Linked DNA regions of Alkalilimnicola ehrlichii MLHE-1. The protein of the gene in region 1 interacts with the protein of each later gene in a pairwise test. Links are inferred from orthologs where the notes say so. Each region holds a gene or a part of one and is shown on either strand. Other genes may lie near its edges. The genes, in order: MLG_RS13930 and mrdA.

Evidence for each region.
Region 2: the proteins of MLG_RS13930 (region 1) and mrdA interact in binary tests that used the Escherichia coli proteins (3 or more experiments, as listed by UniProt). The link is inferred for Alkalilimnicola ehrlichii MLHE-1 from one-to-one orthologs.

What each region holds. Positions count from the first base shown.
Region 1 is NC_008340.1:3,120,049-3,130,680, reverse strand. Bases 2,479-5,548 are described here. They hold MLG_RS13930 (penicillin-binding protein 1A), read left to right. Parts: upstream 2,479-2,847; coding sequence 2,848-5,250; downstream 5,251-5,548. Other genes in these bases: MLG_RS13925 (hypothetical protein), read left to right, coding at 5,280-5,548; MLG_RS13935 (pilus assembly protein PilM), read right to left, coding at 2,479-2,665. Outside these bases: MLG_RS13950 (pilus assembly protein PilP), read right to left, coding at 1-439; MLG_RS13945 (type IV pilus inner membrane component PilO), read right to left, coding at 442-1,026; MLG_RS13940 (PilN domain-containing protein), read right to left, coding at 1,047-1,601; more of MLG_RS13935, read right to left, coding at 1,598-2,478; more of MLG_RS13925, read left to right, coding at 5,549-5,924; MLG_RS13920 (citrate synthase), read right to left, coding at 5,996-7,294; MLG_RS13915 (type B 50S ribosomal protein L31), read right to left, coding at 7,667-7,921; MLG_RS13910 (amidoligase family protein), read left to right, coding at 8,095-9,120; MLG_RS13905 (gamma-glutamyl-gamma-aminobutyrate hydrolase family protein), read left to right, coding at 9,096-9,884; excinuclease ABC subunit UvrA, read right to left, coding at 9,948-10,632. UniProt on the Escherichia coli protein: Cell wall formation. Synthesis of cross-linked peptidoglycan from the lipid intermediates.
Region 2 is NC_008340.1:197,763-208,322, reverse strand. What follows is about bases 3,417-6,414. They hold mrdA (penicillin-binding protein 2), read right to left. Parts: upstream 5,863-6,414; coding sequence 3,970-5,862; downstream 3,417-3,969. Other genes in these bases: mreC (rod shape-determining protein MreC), read right to left, coding at 6,356-6,414; mreD (rod shape-determining protein MreD), read right to left, coding at 5,871-6,359; rodA (rod shape-determining protein RodA), read right to left, coding at 3,417-3,983. In the rest of the region: MLG_RS00870 (D-alanyl-D-alanine carboxypeptidase family protein), read right to left, coding at 1-772; MLG_RS15515 (septal ring lytic transglycosylase RlpA family protein), read right to left, coding at 844-1,818; mltB (lytic murein transglycosylase B), read right to left, coding at 1,815-2,807; more of rodA, read right to left, coding at 2,832-3,416; more of mreC, read right to left, coding at 6,415-7,309; MLG_RS00835 (rod shape-determining protein), read right to left, coding at 7,433-8,476; Asp-tRNA(Asn)/Glu-tRNA(Gln) amidotransferase subunit GatC, read left to right, coding at 8,588-8,875; Asp-tRNA(Asn)/Glu-tRNA(Gln) amidotransferase subunit GatA, read left to right, coding at 8,921-10,375; Asp-tRNA(Asn)/Glu-tRNA(Gln) amidotransferase subunit GatB, read left to right, coding at 10,442-10,560. UniProt on the Escherichia coli protein: Catalyzes cross-linking of the peptidoglycan cell wall. Responsible for the determination of the rod shape of the cell. Is probably required for lateral peptidoglycan synthesis and maintenance of the correct diameter during lateral and centripetal growth.

The DNA.
Region 1 (10,632 bases):
TACGCCCGGAGGCGCGCCCCAGATAGTTGCCGACGGTGACCAGGTGGATCCGCTGCTCCGGATCCTGAATCATTGCGTGGCGCACGTCCCCGCGCCCCAGGGTGCCGACGAACCGCAGGCTGTCGCGCTGGAAGTGCTCCAGGGGCTCCCGCGGCCGGTCCGGGTCGATCACCGCGGCGGTGAGCACCTCCTCCTCGCGTTCGGGCCCGAAACCCAGCGGCCGAAAGGGGTCGCGGGGCAGCGTGGCGGGGAAGCGTACCGCTGCCGCCTCCTCGAAACTGGGGATGGGGTCGATCTCGCTCTCCGGTGCCGGCTCGGAAATCTTCCGCTCCAGGTCCGACATGTCCTCGCTGCAACCCGCCAGCAGCAGTGCCGCGAGGGCCATCAAGAACAGCCCGCGGCGGAGCGTAAAGGGGAGATGCCCGTTCCTTCCCTGCATGCCTAGTCCTCCGGATCCAGGTACCAGTAGGTCCTGGCGGTCATATTCATGCCCAGTCGATCACTGCCATCCCGCGGCTCGATGGTGAGATTGTGCAGCGTTACGATGCGGTCCATGTTGGCGACGCCGCTGACAAATTGGCCCAGCTGCTCGTAGGTGCCGATGACGCGCATGTCCACGGGCAGTTCGGCGTAGAACTCCCGTTGGGTCGGGCTGCGGGTGTTGTAGGAGGCGATCTCCAGGCCCGCCCCGGAGGCCTGCAGCGAGATGTCCTCCACCAGGCTGGGTTGCGCCACGTCGCCGGGCAGCCGGCCGAGCATCTCGACCAGTTCGGTCTCGATCTGCTCCTTCTGTCGGCGATAGGCGTCCAGGTTCGCCGCCCGATGCTTCTTCTGGTCGAGTTCGCGGAGCAGGTCGGGCTCGCGCGCCTCGGCACGCTCGAGCTGGGAGAGCTTATCGGACCAGCCGAAGTACCAGCCGCCGAGCACCGCAAGAATGAACACCAGGGCGATGGCCGCCGCACGGACCCAGCCGGGCCATGCCCCGGGGTTGTTCGGGTCCAGGTCGCGCAGGTCGTCGAGTTTCATTGGACGTCCTCCCTGAGCGCTCAGCGGTTACTCTGCTGGGTGGTGCGGGCGGCAAAGTTGTAGTAGCGCGGCTGACCTTCGCCATCAGCGCCGCCGGCCTCGAAGGAGTCGAGGTCGGGGTCCCCCAGCAGGGTGGAGTTGTCGATGTTCTGCAGGAACACCGAGACCTCCTGGGGCGAGCGCGAGCGACCCTGGATGGAGATCTGGCTGTTGCGCTGCCGGATACTGGTGAAGTAAATGCCGTCGTGGAGGATGTTGACCATCTCCTCCAGCAGTTGCACCACGGCGGTCCGCCCGTCCTGAAGGTCCTGGATTACCTCGGCGCGGCTGATCAGCCGCTCCAGTTCGCGCTCCAGGTCCTCGATCTCGGCGATTTGGCTGTCCAGATCCCGCAGGGCCTGCTGGATGCGATCGTTGCGGGCCTGCTGGCGGTCGATCAGCGAGTCCATGTACCAAGTGGCGCCGTACCAGACCAGACCGGCGGCCAGCACCGCGGCACCGAGTTGGGCGAAGAAGGCCTTTTTGCGGCGTTCGCGTTCGGCTTCCCGCCAGGGGAGGAGGTTGATGCGCGTCATCGGTCGAAGCTCCTCATGGCCAGCCCGCTGGCGATCATCAGCGCCGGTGCATCGGCGGCCAGCACCCTTGGATTGATGCGGCGGTTGACCGTCATACCGGTGAAGGGGTTGGCGATCACGGTGGGGGTGCCGGTGTGCTCGGCCACCACCTGCGCGGCCCCGGGGATGGTGGCGCAGCCGCCGGCGAAGAGCACGTAGTCCACCGTGCTGGTCTGTCCCGAGCCGAAGAAGAACTGCAGCGCTCGGGAGACCTGCTGCGCCATGGCCTCCTTGAAGGGCTCCAGCACCTCCGTCTCGTAGCTGTCCGGCAGCCCGCCCAGTCGTTTGGCCTTTCCGGCCTGCTCGAAGGTCATGTCGTAGCGGCGCATGATCTCCTCGGTGAGCTGGCGCCCGCCGAAGAGCTGTTCGCGGGTGTAGACGATTCGTTCGTTGGAGATCACAGTCAGTGCGGTCATGGTCGCGCCGATATCCACCACCGCCACCGTCTTGCCTTCGGCGTTGTCCGGCAGGGCGCGCGACATCAGCCGGAAGGCGTTCTCGACGGCGTAACTCTCCACGTCGACCACCTCGGCCGTGAGCCCGGCTGCGTCCAGGGTGTCCACCCGCGCCTCGATGTTATCGCTGCGGCAGGCCACCAGCAGGACCTGCACCTCGTCCGGCCGCCCCGGGGCCGGCCCCAGGCGCTGAAAGTCGAGGTTGACCTCGTCCAGTGGGTAGGGGACGTATTGATCCGCCTGGGCGCGGATCTGCGCCTCCATCTCCTCTTCGTTGAGATCGGCGGCCAAGTTGATGACCTTGCTGATGGCGGCCGAGGCGGGCACCGCCAGGGCGACACCCCTGGCGCGGCTGCCGGATTTCTCGTAGGCGGCCTTGATGCTGTCGGAGACGGCATCCACCTCGACGATGTTCTTCTCGATCACGGCATTGGCCGGTAACGGCTCCACCGCGTAGCTCTCCACCTGCAGGCCCCCGCCCCGCTGCTCGTGGAATTCGAGCAGTTTCACAGCCGTGGTGCTGATGTCGATCCCCAGCAGCGGCGGCCGTTTCTTCCTGAAGATCTGCACAGCCCCGTCCCTATCGTCGCCCCAAGAGTACAAAGGTTCCAGTCCTAGTGTTAATACTCCCTGTAACTATCGAGGATTGCAAGGAACTCTTTGCCACTTTATACGGAACCCGGGGGACTGGACGCTGTCCTGATATACTCTAGTTCTGGTGCCCCACTCCAAGCGCGCTCTTACGATTTCATATGCGGCTATTCTCTCGACTCCTCCTCTGGCTGTTCGCCAGCCTGCTGTCCCTCGGTCTGGTGGGTCTGATCGCGGCGGCGGTGGCCTTTGCCATCCTCTCTCCGGGCCTGCCCTCGGTGGATACCCTGCGCGACGTGCGTCTGCAGGTGCCGTTGCGGGTGGTGACCCGGGAGGGCGCGCTGATCGCCGAGTATGGTGAGCAGCGCCGGATCCCGCTGGAGGCGGACGCCTTGCCACCGCAGCTGGTGCAGGCCTTCCTGGCCGCGGAGGATGACCGTTTCTTCGACCACCCCGGGGTCGACTACCAGGGGATCGCCCGCGCCGTTCGCCACCTCCTGCTCACCGGGGAAAAGGGGCCGGGTGGCAGCACCATTACCATGCAATTGGCGCGGAACTTTTTCCTTACCCGGGACCAGACCTTCCACCGCAAGGCGCAGGAGATCCTGCTGGCGCTGCAGATCGAGCGTGCGCTCAGTAAACAGGAGATCCTGGAGCTGTACCTCAACAAGATTTACCTGGGCCAGCGTGCCTACGGGGTGGGCGCAGCCGCCCAGATCTACTACGGCAAGGGGGTGGACGACCTGGACCTGGCCCAGATCGCCATGATCGCGGGGCTCCCCAAGGCGCCGTCGGCGTACAACCCGATCGCCAACCCCCGCCGGGCCGAGATCCGTCGGGCGTACGTGCTCGGCCGCATGCTGGCCGAGGGCTACATCACCGCCGAGCAGCATGCCGAGGCGGTGGATGCGCCACTCACGGCGCAGGTCCACGCCTCGTCGGTCGAGGTCTCGGCGCCCTACGTGGCCGAGATGGTGCGCCAGACCATGGTGGCCCAGTATGGCGAGGACGAGGCCTACAGCGGTGGCTACGTGGTGCGGACCACCATCGATGGCCGCATGCAGCGGGCGGCGGATCAGGCCCTGCGCGATGGCCTGCGGGCCTACGACCACCGGCGCGGCTATCGCGGCCCCGAGGCCCAGGTGGCCTTGACCGGGGATGAGGCGTCCGAGGACTGGGAGGCGCTGCTGGCGGATTACCCCCGTTTCGGGGGGCTCGAGGCGGCCCTGGTGCTGGCCGTGGACGATGACGCCCAACGCGCCCGGGTCTGGGTGCGTCGCCACGGTGAGATGGAACTGCCGTTCGAGGCGATGGCGTGGGCCCGCCCCTACCTCCGGCGCACCGCTCGCGGGCCGGCGCCGGAGAAGGTCTCCGACGTGCTCTCCGTGGGCGATATCATCCGCGTCGATCGAGCCGCCGAGGTGCCGCAACTGGCCGCGGTGCCGGCGGTGGAGGGGGCGCTGGTGGCCATGGACCCGGAGAATGGCGCCCTGCTGGCGCTCTCTGGCGGGTTTGACTACTTCCGCAGCTCCTTCAACCGGGCGGTGCAATCCCGGCGCCAGCCAGGCTCGGCCTTCAAGCCCTTCATCTACTCCGCAGCGCTGGCCAAGGGGTATTCGCCGGCTAGCATGTTGAGCGACACCCCGATCGTCATGCACGACGAATCCTTGGAGACCAGTTGGCGGCCGAGTAATTACAGCGGGCGTGTCTACGGTCCGACGCGCCTGCGCGAGGCCCTGGTGCACTCGCGCAATCTGGCCTCCATTCGGCTGCTGCGCAATCTGGGCATCGAGGACACCCTGGGGTACCTGGACGCGTTGGGCTTCGACACCCGTCGGATGCCCAGTGGTCTGTCGCTGGCGTTGGGCAGTGCCGAGATGACGCCCCTGGATCTGACCGCCGGTTACGCCCTGTTTGCCAATGGTGGCTTCCGGGTCATGCCCCATTTCATCGATCGGGTGGAGAGCGCCGAAGGCGAGGTGTTGTTTCAGGCGCGGCCGCCGGTGGCCTGTGTGGAGTGCAGTCAGTTGCAGGTGCAGACCGACCTGCAGGAGGAGACCGGTGGGGTGAACCTGCGGCCGGTGGCCGAGTCGGTGATGCCGGCCACGGACGCCTTTCTCATGACCAACATCATGCAGGATGTCATCCAGCGCGGAACGGGACGGGCGGCGGCCCGGCTGGGGCGCAGTGACCTGGCCGGGAAGACGGGAACCACCAACGATGGCCGCGATGCCTGGTTCGTGGGCTATAACAGCCGGATTGTCGCCGGTGCCTGGGTCGGCTTCGATAATAACGATCAGCTGGGACCGCGGGAGACCGGCGGTTCCACCGCGCTGCCCATCTGGACCGACTTTATGGAGCAGGCCCTCAACGGTGTTCCCGAGGCGCCGCCGCGCCAGCCCGAGGGCCTGGTTACCGTACGCATCGACCCCGAGGACGGCCGCCGGGTGCGTGCCGGCGAGGGTCGGAGCATGTTCGAGCTGTTCCGCGAGGACAACCTGCCGGACGTTACGCCTCGGGGTGGCGGCAGCGGGGCCGGGAGTCGGGAGCAGGATATCTTCTAGGCAGGGGCGTCAGCCCCCGGGAGGTGGCCATGGCCAAGCGATCCAGCACCAAGGACCTGCGCATGCGCGAGCGCCTGATCCAGGAGGCGGCCCGCATCATGGCCGATGAGGGTGTGCGGGACCACTACCAGGCCAAGCGCAAGGCCGCCGAGCGCCTGGGGGCCCGGGACACGCGCAACCTGCCCAGCAATCGGGAGGTGCAGGCGGCGCTGGTGGAATACCAGCGGCTGTTTCTGGGGGCCGAGCAGGGGGCTTACCTGCGGCTGTTGCGCGAGGCCGCCGTGCAGGCCATGGCCTTCTTCGAGCCCTTCCGGCCCCGGTTGGTGGGGCCGGTGCTCAGCGGTACGGCGGATCAGGCCTGCGACGTGCACCTGCATGTCTTCGCCGAGACGCCGGAGGAGATCACCCTGTTTCTGATGGAGCGCGGGATCCCACACGAGACCAGCGAGCGGCGCCTGCGCTTCGGGCGGGAGCACTGGGAGATGCGTCCCGTGATCCGCTTCGTGGCGGGAGAGCATGTGGTGGATTTGACCGTATTCAGCCCCAAGGGATTGCGTGAGGCGCCCCGCAGCCAGGTTGACGGCCGCCCCATGCAGCGGGCGGCGCTGGCGGAGGTGGAGGCGCTGCTGGCCAACGAGGATGAGGACCGGGCTGCCGAGCCCTTCCTACCCTGAGCGGGCAAAAAAAACCGGAAGGCCCGTGGGGGCCTTCCGGGGTGAGGGCGTCGGCGGTGCCGGCAGGGGAATCAGCTGCGCTGATCCACCGGCACGTAGTCGCGCTTGGCGGCGCCGGTGTAGAGCTGGCGCGGACGCCCGATGCGCTGCTCGGGGTCGTTGACCATCTCCATCCACTGCGCCAGCCAGCCCGGGGTGCGGCCCAGGGCAAACAGCACCGTGAAGAACTCGGTGGGGATGCCCAGCGCGCGGTAGATGATGCCCGAGTAGAAGTCGACGTTCGGGTAGAGCTTGCGCTCGACGAAGTACTCGTCCTGCAGGGCGATATCCTCCAGCTCCATGGCCAGCTCCAGCTGCGGGTCCTTGCCCACGCCGAGTTCCTCCAGGACCTCGTGACAGGTCTTGCGGATGATGGTGGCCCGCGGGTCGAAGTTCTTGTAGACCCGGTGACCGAAGCCCATCAGGCGGAAGGGGTCGTTCTTGTCCTTCGCCTTTTCGATGAACTTGGGCACGTTGGAGACGTCGCCGATCTCGTTGAGCATGTTCAGCACCGCCTCGTTGGCCCCCCCATGCGCCGGTCCCCACAGCGCGGCGCAACCAGCTGCGATGGCGGCGAAGGGGTTGGTGCCGGTGGAACCGGCCAGGCGCACCGTGGAGGTGGAGGCGTTCTGCTCGTGGTCAGCGTGCAGGATCAGGAGCTGGTCCAGCGCCCGCTCGGCCACGGGGTTAACCTCGTACTTCTCGGTGGGGCGGGAGAACAGCATGTTCAGCAGGTTCCCCGCGTAGGACAGGTGGTTCTGCGGGTAGACGAAGGGCTCGCCCACCAGGTGTTTGTAGGCCGCCGCGGCGATGGTCGGCATCTTGGCGATGACCCGGTGCGCGGTCAGCTCCCGGTTCTTCGGGTCGTTGATGTCCAGTTCGCCGTGGTAGAAGGCGGATAGCGACCCGACCACCCCGGTGAGCATGGCCATGGGGTGGGCGTTGTAATGAAAGCCGTCGAAGAAGTCCTTCAGGCTTTCGTTGAGCATGGTGTGGTTGGTCACCGAGCTGACGAACTGGTCCAGTTCGGCCTTGTTCGGCAATTCGCCGTGCAGCAGTAGGTAGGAGACCTCCAGGAAGGAGCTCTTCTCAGCCAGGTGTTCGATGGGGTAGCCGCGATACAGCAGCACGCCGTTGTCACCATCGATGAAGGTGACATCGCTTTTGCAGCTGGCGGTGGAGGTGAAGCCAGCGTCGTAAGTGAAGTAGCCCAGCTCGCCATAGACATTCTTGATGTCGATGACCTCGGGGCCGTGGGTGCCTTGATAGACCGGCAACTCCACGGATTTGCCGGTGCTGTTGTCGGTCAGGGTGACGGTCTTCTCGGACATGGAACGCTCTCCTAGACAGCTCTCGAAATACCGTGATGCCGGCGCGCCCGCGGGCGCCGGTCCTGCCCCCTAAGCCGGTCTTGGGGCAAGACATTCAGGCCGGTCACGGTCCGGGAGTTACTGAAAGGGTATTGCAAAAAAAACCCTTGTCATCAGCAATCCGTTCCTCTGGGGCCCATACCCCGACGTGGATGGGCCCCTCGCCCGCCTCCATGGTGCGTGGCGTCGGGCGACCCGGGGGAGGGCCCCCGGGATATCTATGCGGTGGTTAACCGCTTTTTATAATAGATATCTCGCTGTTTTGCAGTGAGATACAAAAAAGCGCCCGGGGTGCAGGCGCTTTGGAGCGACAGGGACGAGACAAGCCCGCCCTCAGTTGCCGGTGCTGATGCCGAACTTCTTCTGGAACTGATCCACCCGGCCACCGGAGCTCAGCGCGCGCTGCTTGCCGGTGTAGAAAGGGTGGCTCTTGCTGGAGACTTCCACCTTAAACAGCGGATACTCCTTGCCGTCCTCCCACTGGATGGTCTCGTTGGTACGGACCGTGGAGCGGGTGATGAACGCGAAATCGGAGGAGATGTCCTGAAACACCACCTCGCGGTATTTGGGATGAATGCCTTGCTTCATGGTTGCCACCTGGGTCACGGGACCGGGCACGACGTCCCGGAGAATGGCTGAGCTTGAAAGGCGGCTATCATAATGCCCGCCCGTCTCCTAGACAAGCCCCGCAACACTGAGAGTAGTATAGACCCTGTTTGCCGCGGTCCGGCCTGGGCAGGGGCCGCAACTGGAGAGTGCGATTGTCCGAGTCACAGCCATCCGCCGCCGAACCGCCCGGCTTCCCGCAACCGGCCCGCCCGCTGCGGGCGGACGGCCGGCCACGTCGGGTCGGTTTCGAGCTGGAGTTTGCCGGCCTGAGCCCGGAGGGCGCCGCCGCCGCCATCCAGGAGGCCTTTGGCGGTGAGGTTCAATCGGACAGCCGTTTCGTCAAACGGGTCGCCGGTACGGCCTGGGGCACCTTTAAAGTGGAGGTGGATGCCCGGGTGCTCAAGGAGCGCAGCTACCGTGCCCTGCTCAGCCAGATGGGCTTTAATCTCGATGATCGCACCCTGGACAGTCTGGACGAGCAGGTGCTGCGTCTGGCGAGCACGGTGGTGCCGGTGGAGGTCGTCTCGCCCCCGTTGCCGGTGGGCGAGGCCGGCCAGATCGAATCGCTGCGTGAGGCCCTGCGCCGCCGGCTTGCCCAGGGCACGCGGGCCGGCCTGGTCTATGCATTCGGCCTGCACCTCAATCCGGAGTTGCCCGAGCTGGAGGTGGACACCATCCGGGCCACCCTCCAGACCTACCTGCTCCTGCTGCCCTGGCTGAAGTGGCGTGACGATACGGACGCGGTGCGCCGGCTCACCCCGTTCATCCAGGACTTTCCCGCCGAGTACGTCCGGCGGCTGCTCCAGCCCGGGTATTGCCCCGGGCTCGGTGCCTTCATCGACGAGTTTCTGGCCTTCAATACCACCCGTAACCGCAGCCTGGACCTGATGCCGCTGCTGGCCCACGTGGACCCCGGCCGGGTGCGCCGGGCGCTGCCGGACGACCCACTCACCCAGGCACGACCCACTTGGCACTATCGCCTGCCCAACTGTCTGGTGGACGACCCCGACTGGCGTATCGCCCGGCCGTGGCGCGACTGGCTGATGGTGGAGCGGCTGGCGGATGACCCGCAGCGGTTGGGGCAACTGATGGCCGACTGGTGGGCACGCGGATTCAGCCTCACCGAGCATCGCTGGATACAGCACGTGGACCAATGCCTCGCCCGACTCGACCGCTGATTGGCGTCACCGGGCCGGACCGCGGCGGGGCGGCGGCCTGGCTGATGACCGCCGTGGCGGTGTGGCTGGCCGGTGGCCGGCCCTGCCGGATCACCCCGGCCCGCCCGGCGCCGCCGCGGCCCCTGGACGGCTTGATCCTGGGCGGTGGTGCGGATGTCGATCCGGGCCTCTATGGCGAGGAGCGGGTGGAGCCCGGGGAGTTGCGCCGGGGCAGGACGGTGTGGTGGCGGTTTCTGCTCTCCTGGCTCTTGCTGCCGGTGCTTTATCTGTTGCGCTGGCTGCTCAGCATCAGCCCGGGGCCGCGGGGGGATCGCGGTCGCGACGGGGTGGAGTGGCGCCTGCTGGCGGACGCACTGGCCCGCGATGTGCCGGTGCTGGGCATCTGTCGCGGTGCACAGTTGCTCAATGTCTATATGGGCGGCTCCCTGCACCAGGATCTGAGCAGCTTCTATCAGGAGAGCCCGCAGGTACACAGCATTTGGCCCTATAAGCGGGTGACGGTGCGGCGCGACGCCCAGCTCTATCGCTGGCTGGGGCCCCATACGCGGGTAAACTCCCTCCACCGTCAGGCCATCGCCGAACTGGGTGAGGGCCTGAAGGCGGCGGCCTGGGAGCGGACCGGCGTGGTGCAGGCGGTGGAGGGCGACGGCGGTGCCCTATTGTTGGGTGTCCAGTGGCACCCGGAGTACCTCCCACAGCGGCGCGAGCAGCGCGCCCTTTTCCGCGCCCTGGTGCGGGCGGCCGCGACACAGGCAGGGCCCTGACCACCGGGGTGCGCGACATCATCGATCCACCCCGGCGCCGCAGCGTTGCCCCGTGGCCGGGGGTTAGGGACGCAGCAGCGGTCGCAGGAAGCGGCCCGTATGGGAGGCCTCCACCCGGGTGATGGCCTCCGGCGTGCCGGTGGCCACGATGCGGCCGCCGCCGTCGCCCCCTTCCGGGCCCAGGTCGATCACGTGATCGGCGGTCTTGATCACATCCAGGTTGTGCTCAATGACCACCACGGTGTTGCCGTGATCCACCAGCCGCTGGAGCACGGAGAGCAGTTGCGCGATGTCGTGGAAGTGCAGGCCGGTAGTGGGTTCATCCAGGATGTAGAGGGTCCGGCCGGTGTCCCGGCGGGCCAACTCGCGGGCCAGTTTCACCCGTTGGGCCTCGCCGCCGGACAGGGTGGTGGCGCTCTGGCCCAGGTGGATGTAGCCCAGGCCCACGTCCATCAGCGTCTGCAGCCGCCGGCGGATGCCGGGGATGGCGTCGAAGACGGCCAGGGCCTCCTCCACGGTCAGCTCCAGCACCTGGGCAATGTCCAGCCCCTTGTAGCGGATCTCCAGGGTCTCGCGGTTGTAGCGCCGGCCCTTGCAGACGTCGCAGGGCACGTGCAGGTCGGGCAGAAAGTGCATCTCCACCCGGATCACCCCGTCCCCCTGGCAGGCCTCGCAGCGCCCGCCCTTCACGTTGAAGGAGAAACGCCCGGGGCCGTAGCCGCGTGAGCGCGCCTCCGGGGTGCCGGCG
Region 2 (10,560 bases), 2.9 Mb from region 1 along the record:
GCTCGCTGGCGGTACCCAGCACCACGGAGATCAGGCGCGTGCCCTCGCGCTCGGCGGAGGCGGCCAGGTTGTAGCCGGCGGCGCTGGTGTGGCCGGTCTTCAGCCCGTCGACGCTGGAGTCGCGCCAGAGCAGACGATTGCGGTTGGACTGACGGATATCGTTCCAGGTGAAGCTGCGCTCGGAGTACCAGCCGTAGTACTCGGGGAAGTCACGGACGATGGCGCGGGCCAGGAGGGCGGTGTCGCGGGCCGTGGTCTTCATCGCCTCGTCGGGCAGGCCGGTGGCATTGGCAAAGTAGGTGTTCTCCATGCCCAGCTGCTCGGCATAGCTGTTCATCACCTGGGCGAAGGTCTGCTCATCGCCGGCGATATGCTCGGCCAGCGCCACACAGGCATCGTTGCCGGATTGAATGATGACGCCCCGGATCAGATCCCCCACGCGGACGTTATCGCCGGGCTCGATGAACATCCGCGAACCGGGGGTCCGCCAGGCACGTTCGCTCACCGTCACCAGTTCGTCCAGATCGATGTTGCCCTCACGGAGCTCGCTAAAGACCACGTAGGCGGTCATCATCTTGACCAGGCTAGCCGGGTCACGCGCCTCGTCGGCGTTGTTCTCCGCCAGGACCTGGCCGCTGCGAGCATCCATGAGCACGTGGGCCGCCGCCCCCACGGAGGGCGCCGCCGGTGTGGGAATGGGGATCTGACCGGCAGCGGCGCCGGAAACCAGGACCAGCAATAACAGCAGGCAGGCAAGGATCAGCTGACGCATGGGTGCAACTCGCTCACAATCGTCTGGACAGGGTTGGGCATTGTACACGGGGGGTTCGGGCCGGCGGTGGGCTAACGCTCAACCAGGTGGAAGTCCCGCAGGCCCTGGCGTTCCAGTTCGCCATGGGCCTGGTCCACCGCGCCCATGTCGGCCAGCGGCCCGACCTTCACCCGGTGCACGCCGTTGGCGCTATGCACCGCCACCGGTGCGCTCAGTTTGCCGTCGAGCTCATCACGCAGCCGGCGGGCGTTCGCCTCCTGGCCGAAGGCGCCGAGCTGCAGGAAGTAACGGCCACTCGCCTCGGCCCCATTGTCCCGGGAGGGATTGGCGGCGGCCTCGGGCGCGTCCTCGCCCGACGTGACCACCAGCCGCTCGCCCTCCGGCAGCGCCACCGCCGGGAGGCCCGCGGCGTCCGCCCCGTCATCATCGGGGACGGTGGACGCTGCCTGCGCGTCGCCGGCGGGCGCACGGTCCCCGGGGCGGGCGGTACGCAGGGAATCCGCCGCGGTAACGGTCCGCACCCGGACAGGGGCGGTGCCGGCATCCACCATGTCCAGCCGGGTGGCCGCCGCGTAGGACAGGTCGATGATGCGGTTGTCCACGAAGGGGCCGCGGTCGTTGATGCGCACTACCACCCGCTTGCCGTTATCCAGGTTGGTCACCTCGGCGTAGGTGGGCAGGGGCAGTGAGCGGTGGGCCGCGGTCATGGCGTACATGTCGTAGGGCTCGCCACTGGACGTCCGGCGACCGTGGAACTTGGTGCCGTACCAGGAGGCGATCCCCTCCTGGTCGTAGCCCTCGGCGCTGTCCTTGACGTAATAGGTTTGCCCGAACACCTCGTAGCGGGCCGGGTTACCGTAGCGGGCCCGGGGCTCGTCCCGGGGCACCGCGTCCGGCACCTGACTGAGGTCCGGCGGGTTGCTCGGCCCACCGTCGGGGCTGCGGCCGGCGAAGGGCCCACCCTCTTCGCCGGAAGGGCCACTCACCGTGGAGCAGCCAGTCAGAAAGAGGGCCAGGAGCAGGGCGAAAGGGATCAGCCGTCTCATGCGTCGCGCGCCTCCCGGATGGCCTCGGCCAGTTGGAACACCGCCAGGCCGTATAGGGCGCTGTGGTTATAGCGGGTGATGACGTAGAAGTTGTGGAAGGTCACCCAGTATTCCGGGCCGTCCTCGCCCTCCAGCGCCAGCAGCGCCACCGGGGTGTCATCCGCCACGTCGCGCTCGGGTGTGACGCCCGCGGCGGCCAGCTCGGCCATGGTGTGCCGGGTCCGGGTGGGCCCGCGGGTGGCACTGGCCAGCTCGGACCCGGCCTCGCCGGCCACCGTGGCACGCACCGCCACCGGCTCCCCGGCGCGCCAGCCGTGCGCGTCGAAGTAGTTGGCCACACTGCCGAGGATGTCGGCCTTGTTACCGAACAGGTCCCGCTGGCCGCTGCCGTCGAAGTCCACCGCGTAGTGGCGGTAGCTGCTGGCGATGAACTGCGGCAGGCCCATGGCACCGGCGTAGGAGCCCTTGAGCGCCGTCGGGTCCAGCCCCTCCTCGTCCACCAGCAACAGGAACTGCTCCAGTTCCCGACGGAAGAAATCGGCGCGCGGGGGATAACCGAAGGCCAGGGTGGTCAGGGCGTCCAGCACCCGGTGGCGGCCGGCATGGCGGCCGTAGCGGGTCTCCACCCCAATGATGGCCACCAGCACCTCGGGGGCGACCCCGAACGCCTCCGACGCCCGCGCCACCTGGTCAGCGTGCCGGTCCCAGAACTCCACGCCCTGCTCGATGCGGGACTCGGTCAGGAAGATCGGCCGGTAATCGCGCCAGGGACGTGCCTCGGCCGGACTGGAGATGGCATCGATGATCTCCTGCTGGAAGACGGCGCCGTCCACCAACGCCTGCACCTGCGCCCGGTCCAGACCGTGACGCTGACTGACCTCCTCGGCGAAGGCGGCCAGGCCATCGTCCGAAAACCCGGCCTGCACCGGAGCCGCCAGCCCCGCCAGCAGGACAAAGCCGGCGGCCAGCCACGATTTCTTAAGGTCCATTACACAGAATACCCGCTAAGTTATTCAGGATGACCATATTCTTCGATGGGTGTGTATGGACATGAGAATACCGAAAGCGGCCATCACCGTCACCAGTGACGTGCCCCCGAAACTCACCAGCGGCAACGGCAGCCCCACCACCGGCAGCAGCCCGGAAACCATGCCCGCGTTGACGAACACGTAGACGAAGAAAGTAAGGGCCAGGCTGCCCCCCACCAGTCGGCTCCAGGTGTCCTGGGCGTTGACCGCGATCCACAGACCGCGGCCGACGATGAAAAGATAGACCGCCAGCAGCTGCACCACACCCACCAGACCAAACTCCTCGCTGACCACGGCCATGACGAAGTCTGTGTGCCGCTCGGGCAGGAAGTCCAGGTGGGCCTGGGTGCCGTTGAGCCAGCCCTTGCCGAACAACCCGCCGGAGCCGATGGCGATCTTCGACTGCATGATGTGGTAGCCGGCACCCAGCGGGTCGCGTTCCGGGTTGAGGAAGGTGAGCACCCGCTGTTGCTGGTAGTCCTGCATGACGAAGAACCAGAGCAGCGGGGCAGCGGCGGCGAGCAGGGCCAGCAGGGCGAATATCCAGCGCCAGCGCAGCCCGGCGAGATAGAGCACGAAGAACCCGGAGGCCGCGGTGACCACGGCGGTGCCCAGGTCCGGCTGCAGCGCGATCAGCGCCGTGGGCACGAGGATGAACGTGCCGCAGATGACGATGCTACGCCAGTTCGGCGGCAGCGGACGCTCCGCCAGCCACCAGGCCACCATCATGGGGATGGCCAGTTTCATCAGTTCCGAAGGCTGGAAACGCACGATCCCCAGGTCCAGCCAACGCTGTGCGCCCTTGCCCATGACGCCGAGCACCATCACCGCCAGCAGCATGACCACCCCGGCGGCGAACAGCCACGGCGTCCAGCGCCGCAGGGTACTGGGCGGGATCTGCGCCATCGCCAGCATGACGGAGAAGGCGATACCGAGGCGGATGAGCTGCTTCTGCACCTGGGCGGGGTTCTCGCCAAAGGAGCTGTAGAGCACCGCCAGGCCGAACAGCGCCACCAGCAACAGCGCCGTCAGCAAGGTGCCGTCCAGGTGCAGATAGCGCTGCAGCGGGGACAGGCCACTGGTGCCCAGGCGGCTGCGCGTGCCCAGCGGGTTGCGGGTCAGATCAATCGCCGCCATGCTCGCTCACCTCCGCCGCTACCTCGACCTCCGCTTCCACCGGCCCCTTCAGGTAGGCATCCAGCACCTGCCGGGCCACCGGTGCCGCGCTCCGGCCCCCGCCGCCGCCGTGCTCCACCACCACCGAGACCGCGATCCTGGGCGCCTCCGCCGGCGCGAAGGCCACAAACAGGCCGTGGTCGCGATGGTGGTAGGGGCGGTCCTCGTGGTCCACATCGCGCATCCGGGCCGAAACCTGGGCGGTGCCGGTCTTACCGGCGATCCGGTAGTCGAGCCCGTCATCGATGCGCCGGGCGGTGCCAAAGCGGCCATGCACCGTCATCTCCATGCCCTCGATCACCGCATCCCAATGCCTGGCGTCGCTCACCACGACCCGCTCCTCCGGATCGGGCACCGCCGGCGGGGCCTCGAGCGGTTCGGCATCGTCACCGGTGCGCGCCAACAGGCGCGGCTGCACCGCCTGGCCCCGATTGGCCATGACCGCCGTGGCCACCGCCAGTTGCAGCGGGGTGACCGAGAAGTAGCCCTGGCCAATGCCGGTATGCAGGGTCTCGCCGTGGTACCACCCCTCGCCCAGCGCGCCGCGTTTCCAGTCGCGCGAGGGCAGCACTCCGCGCCGTTCGCCGTTGAGATCCAGGCCGCTGAGCTGACCGAAGCCGAACCCGGCGAGGAAACCGGACATGTCGTCGATGCCCATCCGGTAGGCGAGATCGTAGAAATAGATATTGCAGGACTCCGCGATGGACTCACGCAGCGCCAGCAGGCCGTCGTTGGAGTGCCAGCGACCACGGTAGACCCGGTCGTCTCCGGGGATGGAGAACTGGCCGGAGCACTGCACCCGGCGGGTCTCGTTGGTCTCGCCGTGATGCAGGCCGGCCAGCGCCACGAAGGGCTTGATGGTGGAGCCCGGCGGGTACTGGCCGCGGATGGCGCGGTTGAACAGCGGCTGGCTGCCCGCACTCTGCAGCGCCTGGAACTGCTGGTGACTGATGCCGCCCACGAAGAGGTTAGGGTCGTAGCCCGGATGGCTGACCATGGCCAGGATGTCCCCGGTGTGGACGTCCATGGCCACCACCGAGCCCCGCTGGTCACCCAGCGCCGCCTCCGCCACCCGTTGCAGGCGACTATCGAGGGTCAGGTAGAGGTCCACGCCGGGTTCCGGCGGGTGGCGCTCCAGCACCCGCAGCACCCGCCCCAGGGCGTTGGTCTCCACCTGCTCGTAACCCACCCGCCCGTGCAGCAGGTTCTCGTAGGCCCGCTCCACACCGCTCTTGCCAATGTGGGTGCTGCCGGCGTAGTTGGCGGTGTCGATGCGGCGGAGTTCCTGCTCGCTGATCCGGCCCACATACCCCAGCACATGGGCCATGTGTTCGCCATGGGGATAGTGGCGGGTGAGTTGCGCCCGCACCTCCACCCCGGGGAAACGGTGACGGTGCACCGACAGCCGCGCCACCTCCTCCTCGGTCAGGCGCAGCTTCAGGGGCACCTCGTGGAAGCGCCGGGCGCGCTGGAGCTGCTGCTGGAAGCGGCTGATCTCCGCTTCATCCAGGCTCACCACCTCGCCCAGCGCCGCCAGCAGCGCCGGCATGTCACGCACCTGTTCCGGGGTGACCGTCAGCCGATAGGAGGGGCGGTTCTCGGCCAGGAGCACGCCATTACGGTCGTAGATCAGCCCCCGGGTGGGCGGCACCGGTTGCAGGCGCACGCGATTCTGCTGGGAGAGGGTGCTGTAGTGCTCGTGATCGCGCACCTGCAACTTGACCATCTGGTTGACCAGTACCCCGGTGAACAGACAGACGGCCACCGCCGCCACCACGACGCGGCGGAAGAACTGACGGGCCTCGGTGGAACCGTCCTTGATGGCCTTGGAGTGGTGCATTCCGCTCACTACTGTACGCCGAAATGGCGGCGCGCGGTACGCAGCAGGAAAAAGACCCAGGGCCACAGCGCCGCGCCAATCACCGGTGCCAGCCAGGCCTGCCAGGGGGGCACCGGCCGGCCGACAAAACCATTGACCCAGAACAGCACCAACTGCACTGCATAGAGCAGCAGCAGGATGGTCAGCGCCTGTTGCCAGACGGGCATCAGGCGCATCCGCCGGTGCAGCTTGAGGATGATCCAGGCGATCAGTGCGAAGGCCAGCGCGTGCTGGCCCAGCAGGCTGCCGACCAGGGCATCCTGAAACAGGCCGGCCAGCCAGGCCACCGTCACCCCCACCCGGCTGGGCAACGCCATGGCCCAGTACAATAACACCAGGGCCACCCATTGCGGCCGCGCCGGCACCGCCCAATCGGGCATGGGCACGATCACCAGCATCCCCGCCAGCACCAGACTGGCGAGGATGACCCAGCGGCCGCGGGGAATGGCCGGGTTCATTGCGCCTCCTCCCCCGGCACAGCGGCCGGCGGGGAGGCGGCGTCCGGGGCCTCCTCCGGCGGGACCGCCCCTGGGGCTGGGGCCGGTTCGGATGCCGACGGCACAGCCGGAGCCTCCACCGCCGGCAGGTCCGGCATCCGGCCGAGAGCGCCCCCCTGAACCAGTACCATTTTCCGGCTGCGGTCCAAGGCCGCCAGCGGGCGGGCGCTGACCCGGGCGAAGGGCTCGCCCGGATCCAGCACCACCCGCTCCACCTCGGCCACCGGGTACCCGCGCGGGAAGACACCCCCCAGCCCGGAGGTCACCAGCAGGTCGCCGGACTGGATATCGGCATTGATGGGCACGCTGCCCAATTCCAGGCGGTTCAGGTCGCCGGTGCCCAGGGCGATGGTGCGCAGGCCGTTGCGGTTGACCTCCACCGGAATGGCGTGACTGGGGTCGGTGATCAATCGCACCATCGCCCCGTGGGTGCCCACCCGGTCCACCTGCCCCATCACCCCCTCGGCGTCGAGGACCGCCTGACCCACGGTCACCTGGTGGACACTGCCCTTGTCCACCTGGATCAGGTGGGAGTAGGGATCCAGGTCCACCCGGGTGAGCTCGGCGATGAGCACCGTCTCGCCGAGCTGCCCCGAGGAGCCGAGCAGGTCACGCAGCCGCTGGTTCTCCATCTCCAATGCCTGCAGACGCTGGAGCCGTGCCTGGTCGAGCAGGTAGCGCCGGCGCAGCTCGCGGTTCTCGTCCACCAACTGCTGGCGACTGGCCAGATGCTCGCCCAGGCGCTGGCTGGCCTCAATGGGCAAACTCACCGCCTGCTGCACCGGCCAGACCACCGCGGCCAGGCCCTGGCGGACCGGATCGGCCAGTTGCTGGCGGTGATCCAGGGTCATCAAGAGCACCGAGACCAGCGCCAGCAGCACCAGTCGCACGGTGATGGAAGGTCCTTGCAGGAATAACGGTTTGATGGCCCTTACCGGATGTCAGTGCCGGCACCGACCCTCCAGGGCCGTGCCGGCAGATACTGCCAGATCCGTGGCCGGTGACCCACTGGCCTAATGCCGGCCGCCCCGGATCTACTCGCTGATGAACAGGTCGGTGCCCTTCTCGTCCATCATCTCCAGCGCACGCCCCCCGCCACGGGCCACGCAGGTGAGCGGGTCGTCGGCCACCACCACCGGCAGCCCGGTCTCCTCCATCAGCAGCCGGTCGATATTGCGCAGCAGCGCCCCGCCCCCGGTAAGCACGATGCCGCGCTCGGCCACGTCCGCCCCCAGCTCAGGCGGGGTCTGCTCCAGCGCGGTCTTGAGCGCGGAGACAATACCGGAGAGCGGCTCCTGCATGGATTCGAGGATCTCGTTACTGTTCAGGGTGAAGCTGCGCGGCACCCCCTGGGCGAGGTTGCGCCCCCGCACCTCCACCTCGCGCACCTCGGCGTCCGGGAAGGCGGTACCGATCTCATGCTTGATCCGCTCCGCGGTGGTCTCGCCGATCAGGATGCCGTAGTTGCGGCGCACGTAGTTGATGATGGCCTCGTCGAAGCGATCACCGCCGATACGCACCGAGGCGGAGTAGACGATGCCGTTCAGCGACAACACCGCCACTTCAGAGGTGCCGCCACCGATATCCACCACCATGGAGCCACTGGCCTCGTCCACCGGCATGCTGGCGCCAATGGCCGCCGCCATGGGCTCCTCCACCAGAAAGACCTCCCGTGCGCCCGCGCCCTCGGCGGATTCGCGGATCGCCCGGCGCTCCACCTGGGTGGCGCCGCAAGGCACACAGACCAGCACCCGCGGGCTGGGCTTGAAGATCCGCGCCTCGTGGACCTTCTTGATGAAGTGCTGCAGCATCTTCTCAGTCACGGTGAAGTCGGCGATCACGCCGTCCTTCATGGGGCGGATGGCGCGGATGTTGGCGGGGGTACGCCCCAGCATGGCCTTGGCCTCGCCGCCCACGGCGACGATGCGTTTGGCGCCACCGTCACGGTCCTGGCGGATGGCCACAACCGACGGCTCGGCGAGCACGATGCCTTTGCCACGGAGGTAGATCAGCGTGTTGGCGGTCCCCAAGTCGATGGAGACGTCGTTGGAGAAGAGTCCTCGAATACCCTTGAACATTGAGTTTAGAACCGGCTGGAAGGAAAGTCGCCAATCTACACATTGGGCGGCACTTTGGGCAAGCGGGGTGTTGTGGTAAGTTTTCCGGCTTACCGTCTTGGAGGATGCGCAATGTCCCTGGAAGAATCGGAAGTCAAGCACATTGCCCACCTGGCGCGGGTGGCCATCGAGGCCGATGACATCCCCGGCTACGCCCGCAATCTGTCCGACATTCTCGACTTCGTCGAGCAGATGAAGGACATCGACACCTCCGGCGTCACCCCCATGGCCCACCCTCTGGACGCGGTGCAGCGCCTGCGCGAGGACGAGGTCACCGAGCCGGACCAGCGGGAGCGCTTCCAGGCCATCGCACCGGCCACCGAGGCCGGTCTCTACCTGGTGCCGCGTGTCATCGAGTAACCCGCGCCGCCACCCCGTGCCCCCATTGAAGGGACCCGACCCGACATGCATGAAAAGACCGTAGCCGAGATCGCCGCCGCCCTGCGTGCGGGCGAGTTCTCCAGTCGCGAGGTCACCGAGGCCTTTCTGGCGCGCATCGACGCGCTGAACCCGGTGACCAACGCCGTCATCACCCCCACGCCGGAACAGGCCCTGGCCGCCGCCGATGCGGCAGATCAGCGCATCGCCGCCGGCGAGGCCGGACCGCTCACCGGCGTGCCGCTGGTGCACAAGGATATCTTCTGCACCCAGGGGGTGCGCACCAGCTGCGGCTCGCGGATGCTGGACAACTTCACCGCCCCCTACGACGCCACCGTGGTGGGCAAGCTGGCCGACGCCGGCATGGTCATGCTGGGCAAGGCCAACATGGACGAGTTCGCCATGGGCTCCTCCAACGAGACCAGCTACTACGGCCCGGTGAAGAACCCCTGGGATTTGGACGCCGTGCCCGGCGGCTCCTCCGGCGGCTCCGCCGCGGCGGTGGCCGGGCGCCTGGCGCCGGCGGCCACCGGCACCGACACCGGCGGTTCCATCCGCCAGCCGGCGGCACTGTGCGGCCTCTCCGGGCTCAAGCCCACCTACGGCCGGGTCTCCCGCTACGGCATGATCGCCTTCGCCTCCAGCCTCGATCAGGGCGGCCCCATGGCCCGCACCTGCGAGGACTTGGCGCTGCTGCTCGGCGGCATGGCCGGCTTCGACACCCGCGACTCTACCAGCGTCGACCACGTGGTGCCCGATTACACCGAGACCCTCAACCGCTCGGTGAAGGGGCTGAAGATCGGCGTGCCCAAGGAGTTCTTCGGCGAGGGCCTCGACCCCGAGGTGCGCCGGGTGGTGGAGGCCGCCATCGAGGTCTACCGCGAAGAGGGGGCCGAGATCCGCGAGATCTCGCTGCCCAACACGCGGCACTCGGTGCCGGTCTATTACGTCATCGCCCCGGCCGAGGCCTCCTCCAACCTCTCGCGCTATGACGGGGTGCGCTACGGCTACCGCTGCGAGGACCCCAGCGACCTGGAGGACCTGTACAAGCGCTCCCGCGGTGAGGGCTTCGGCGAGGAGGTCAAGCGCCGCATCCTGGTGGGCACCTACGCCCTGTCCGCCGGCTACTACGACGCCTACTACCTCAAGGCCCAGCAGGTGCGGCGCCTGATCCGCGACGACTTCACCCGCGCGCTGCAGGCGGTGGACGTGATCATGGGCCCCACCTCGCCCACCGTGGCCTTCAACATCGGCGAGCGCACCGACGACCCGGTGCAGATGTACCTCTCCGACGTCTACACCCTGGCGGTCAACCTGGCCGGCGTGCCCGGGCTGTCCATCCCCGCCGGCTTTGCCCAGGGCCGCCCGGTGGGGCTGCAGATCATCGGTGATTACTTCGACGAGGCCCGGCTGCTCAACGTCGGCCACAAGTACCAGCAGGTGACCGACTGGCACCGGCAGGTCCCCCAGGGCTTCGAGTAAGCGTCGGCTCGAACGGCACCCGGCAGCAGTCAGCCAGTCCCCAGGGCTTCGACCAGGAACACGATTATGGAATGGGAAACGGTAATCGGGCTTGAGATTCACGCCCAGCTCGCCACCAAAAGCAAAATCTTCTCCGGTGCGGCCACCGCCTACGGTGCCGAGCCCAACCGCCAGGCCTGCGCGGT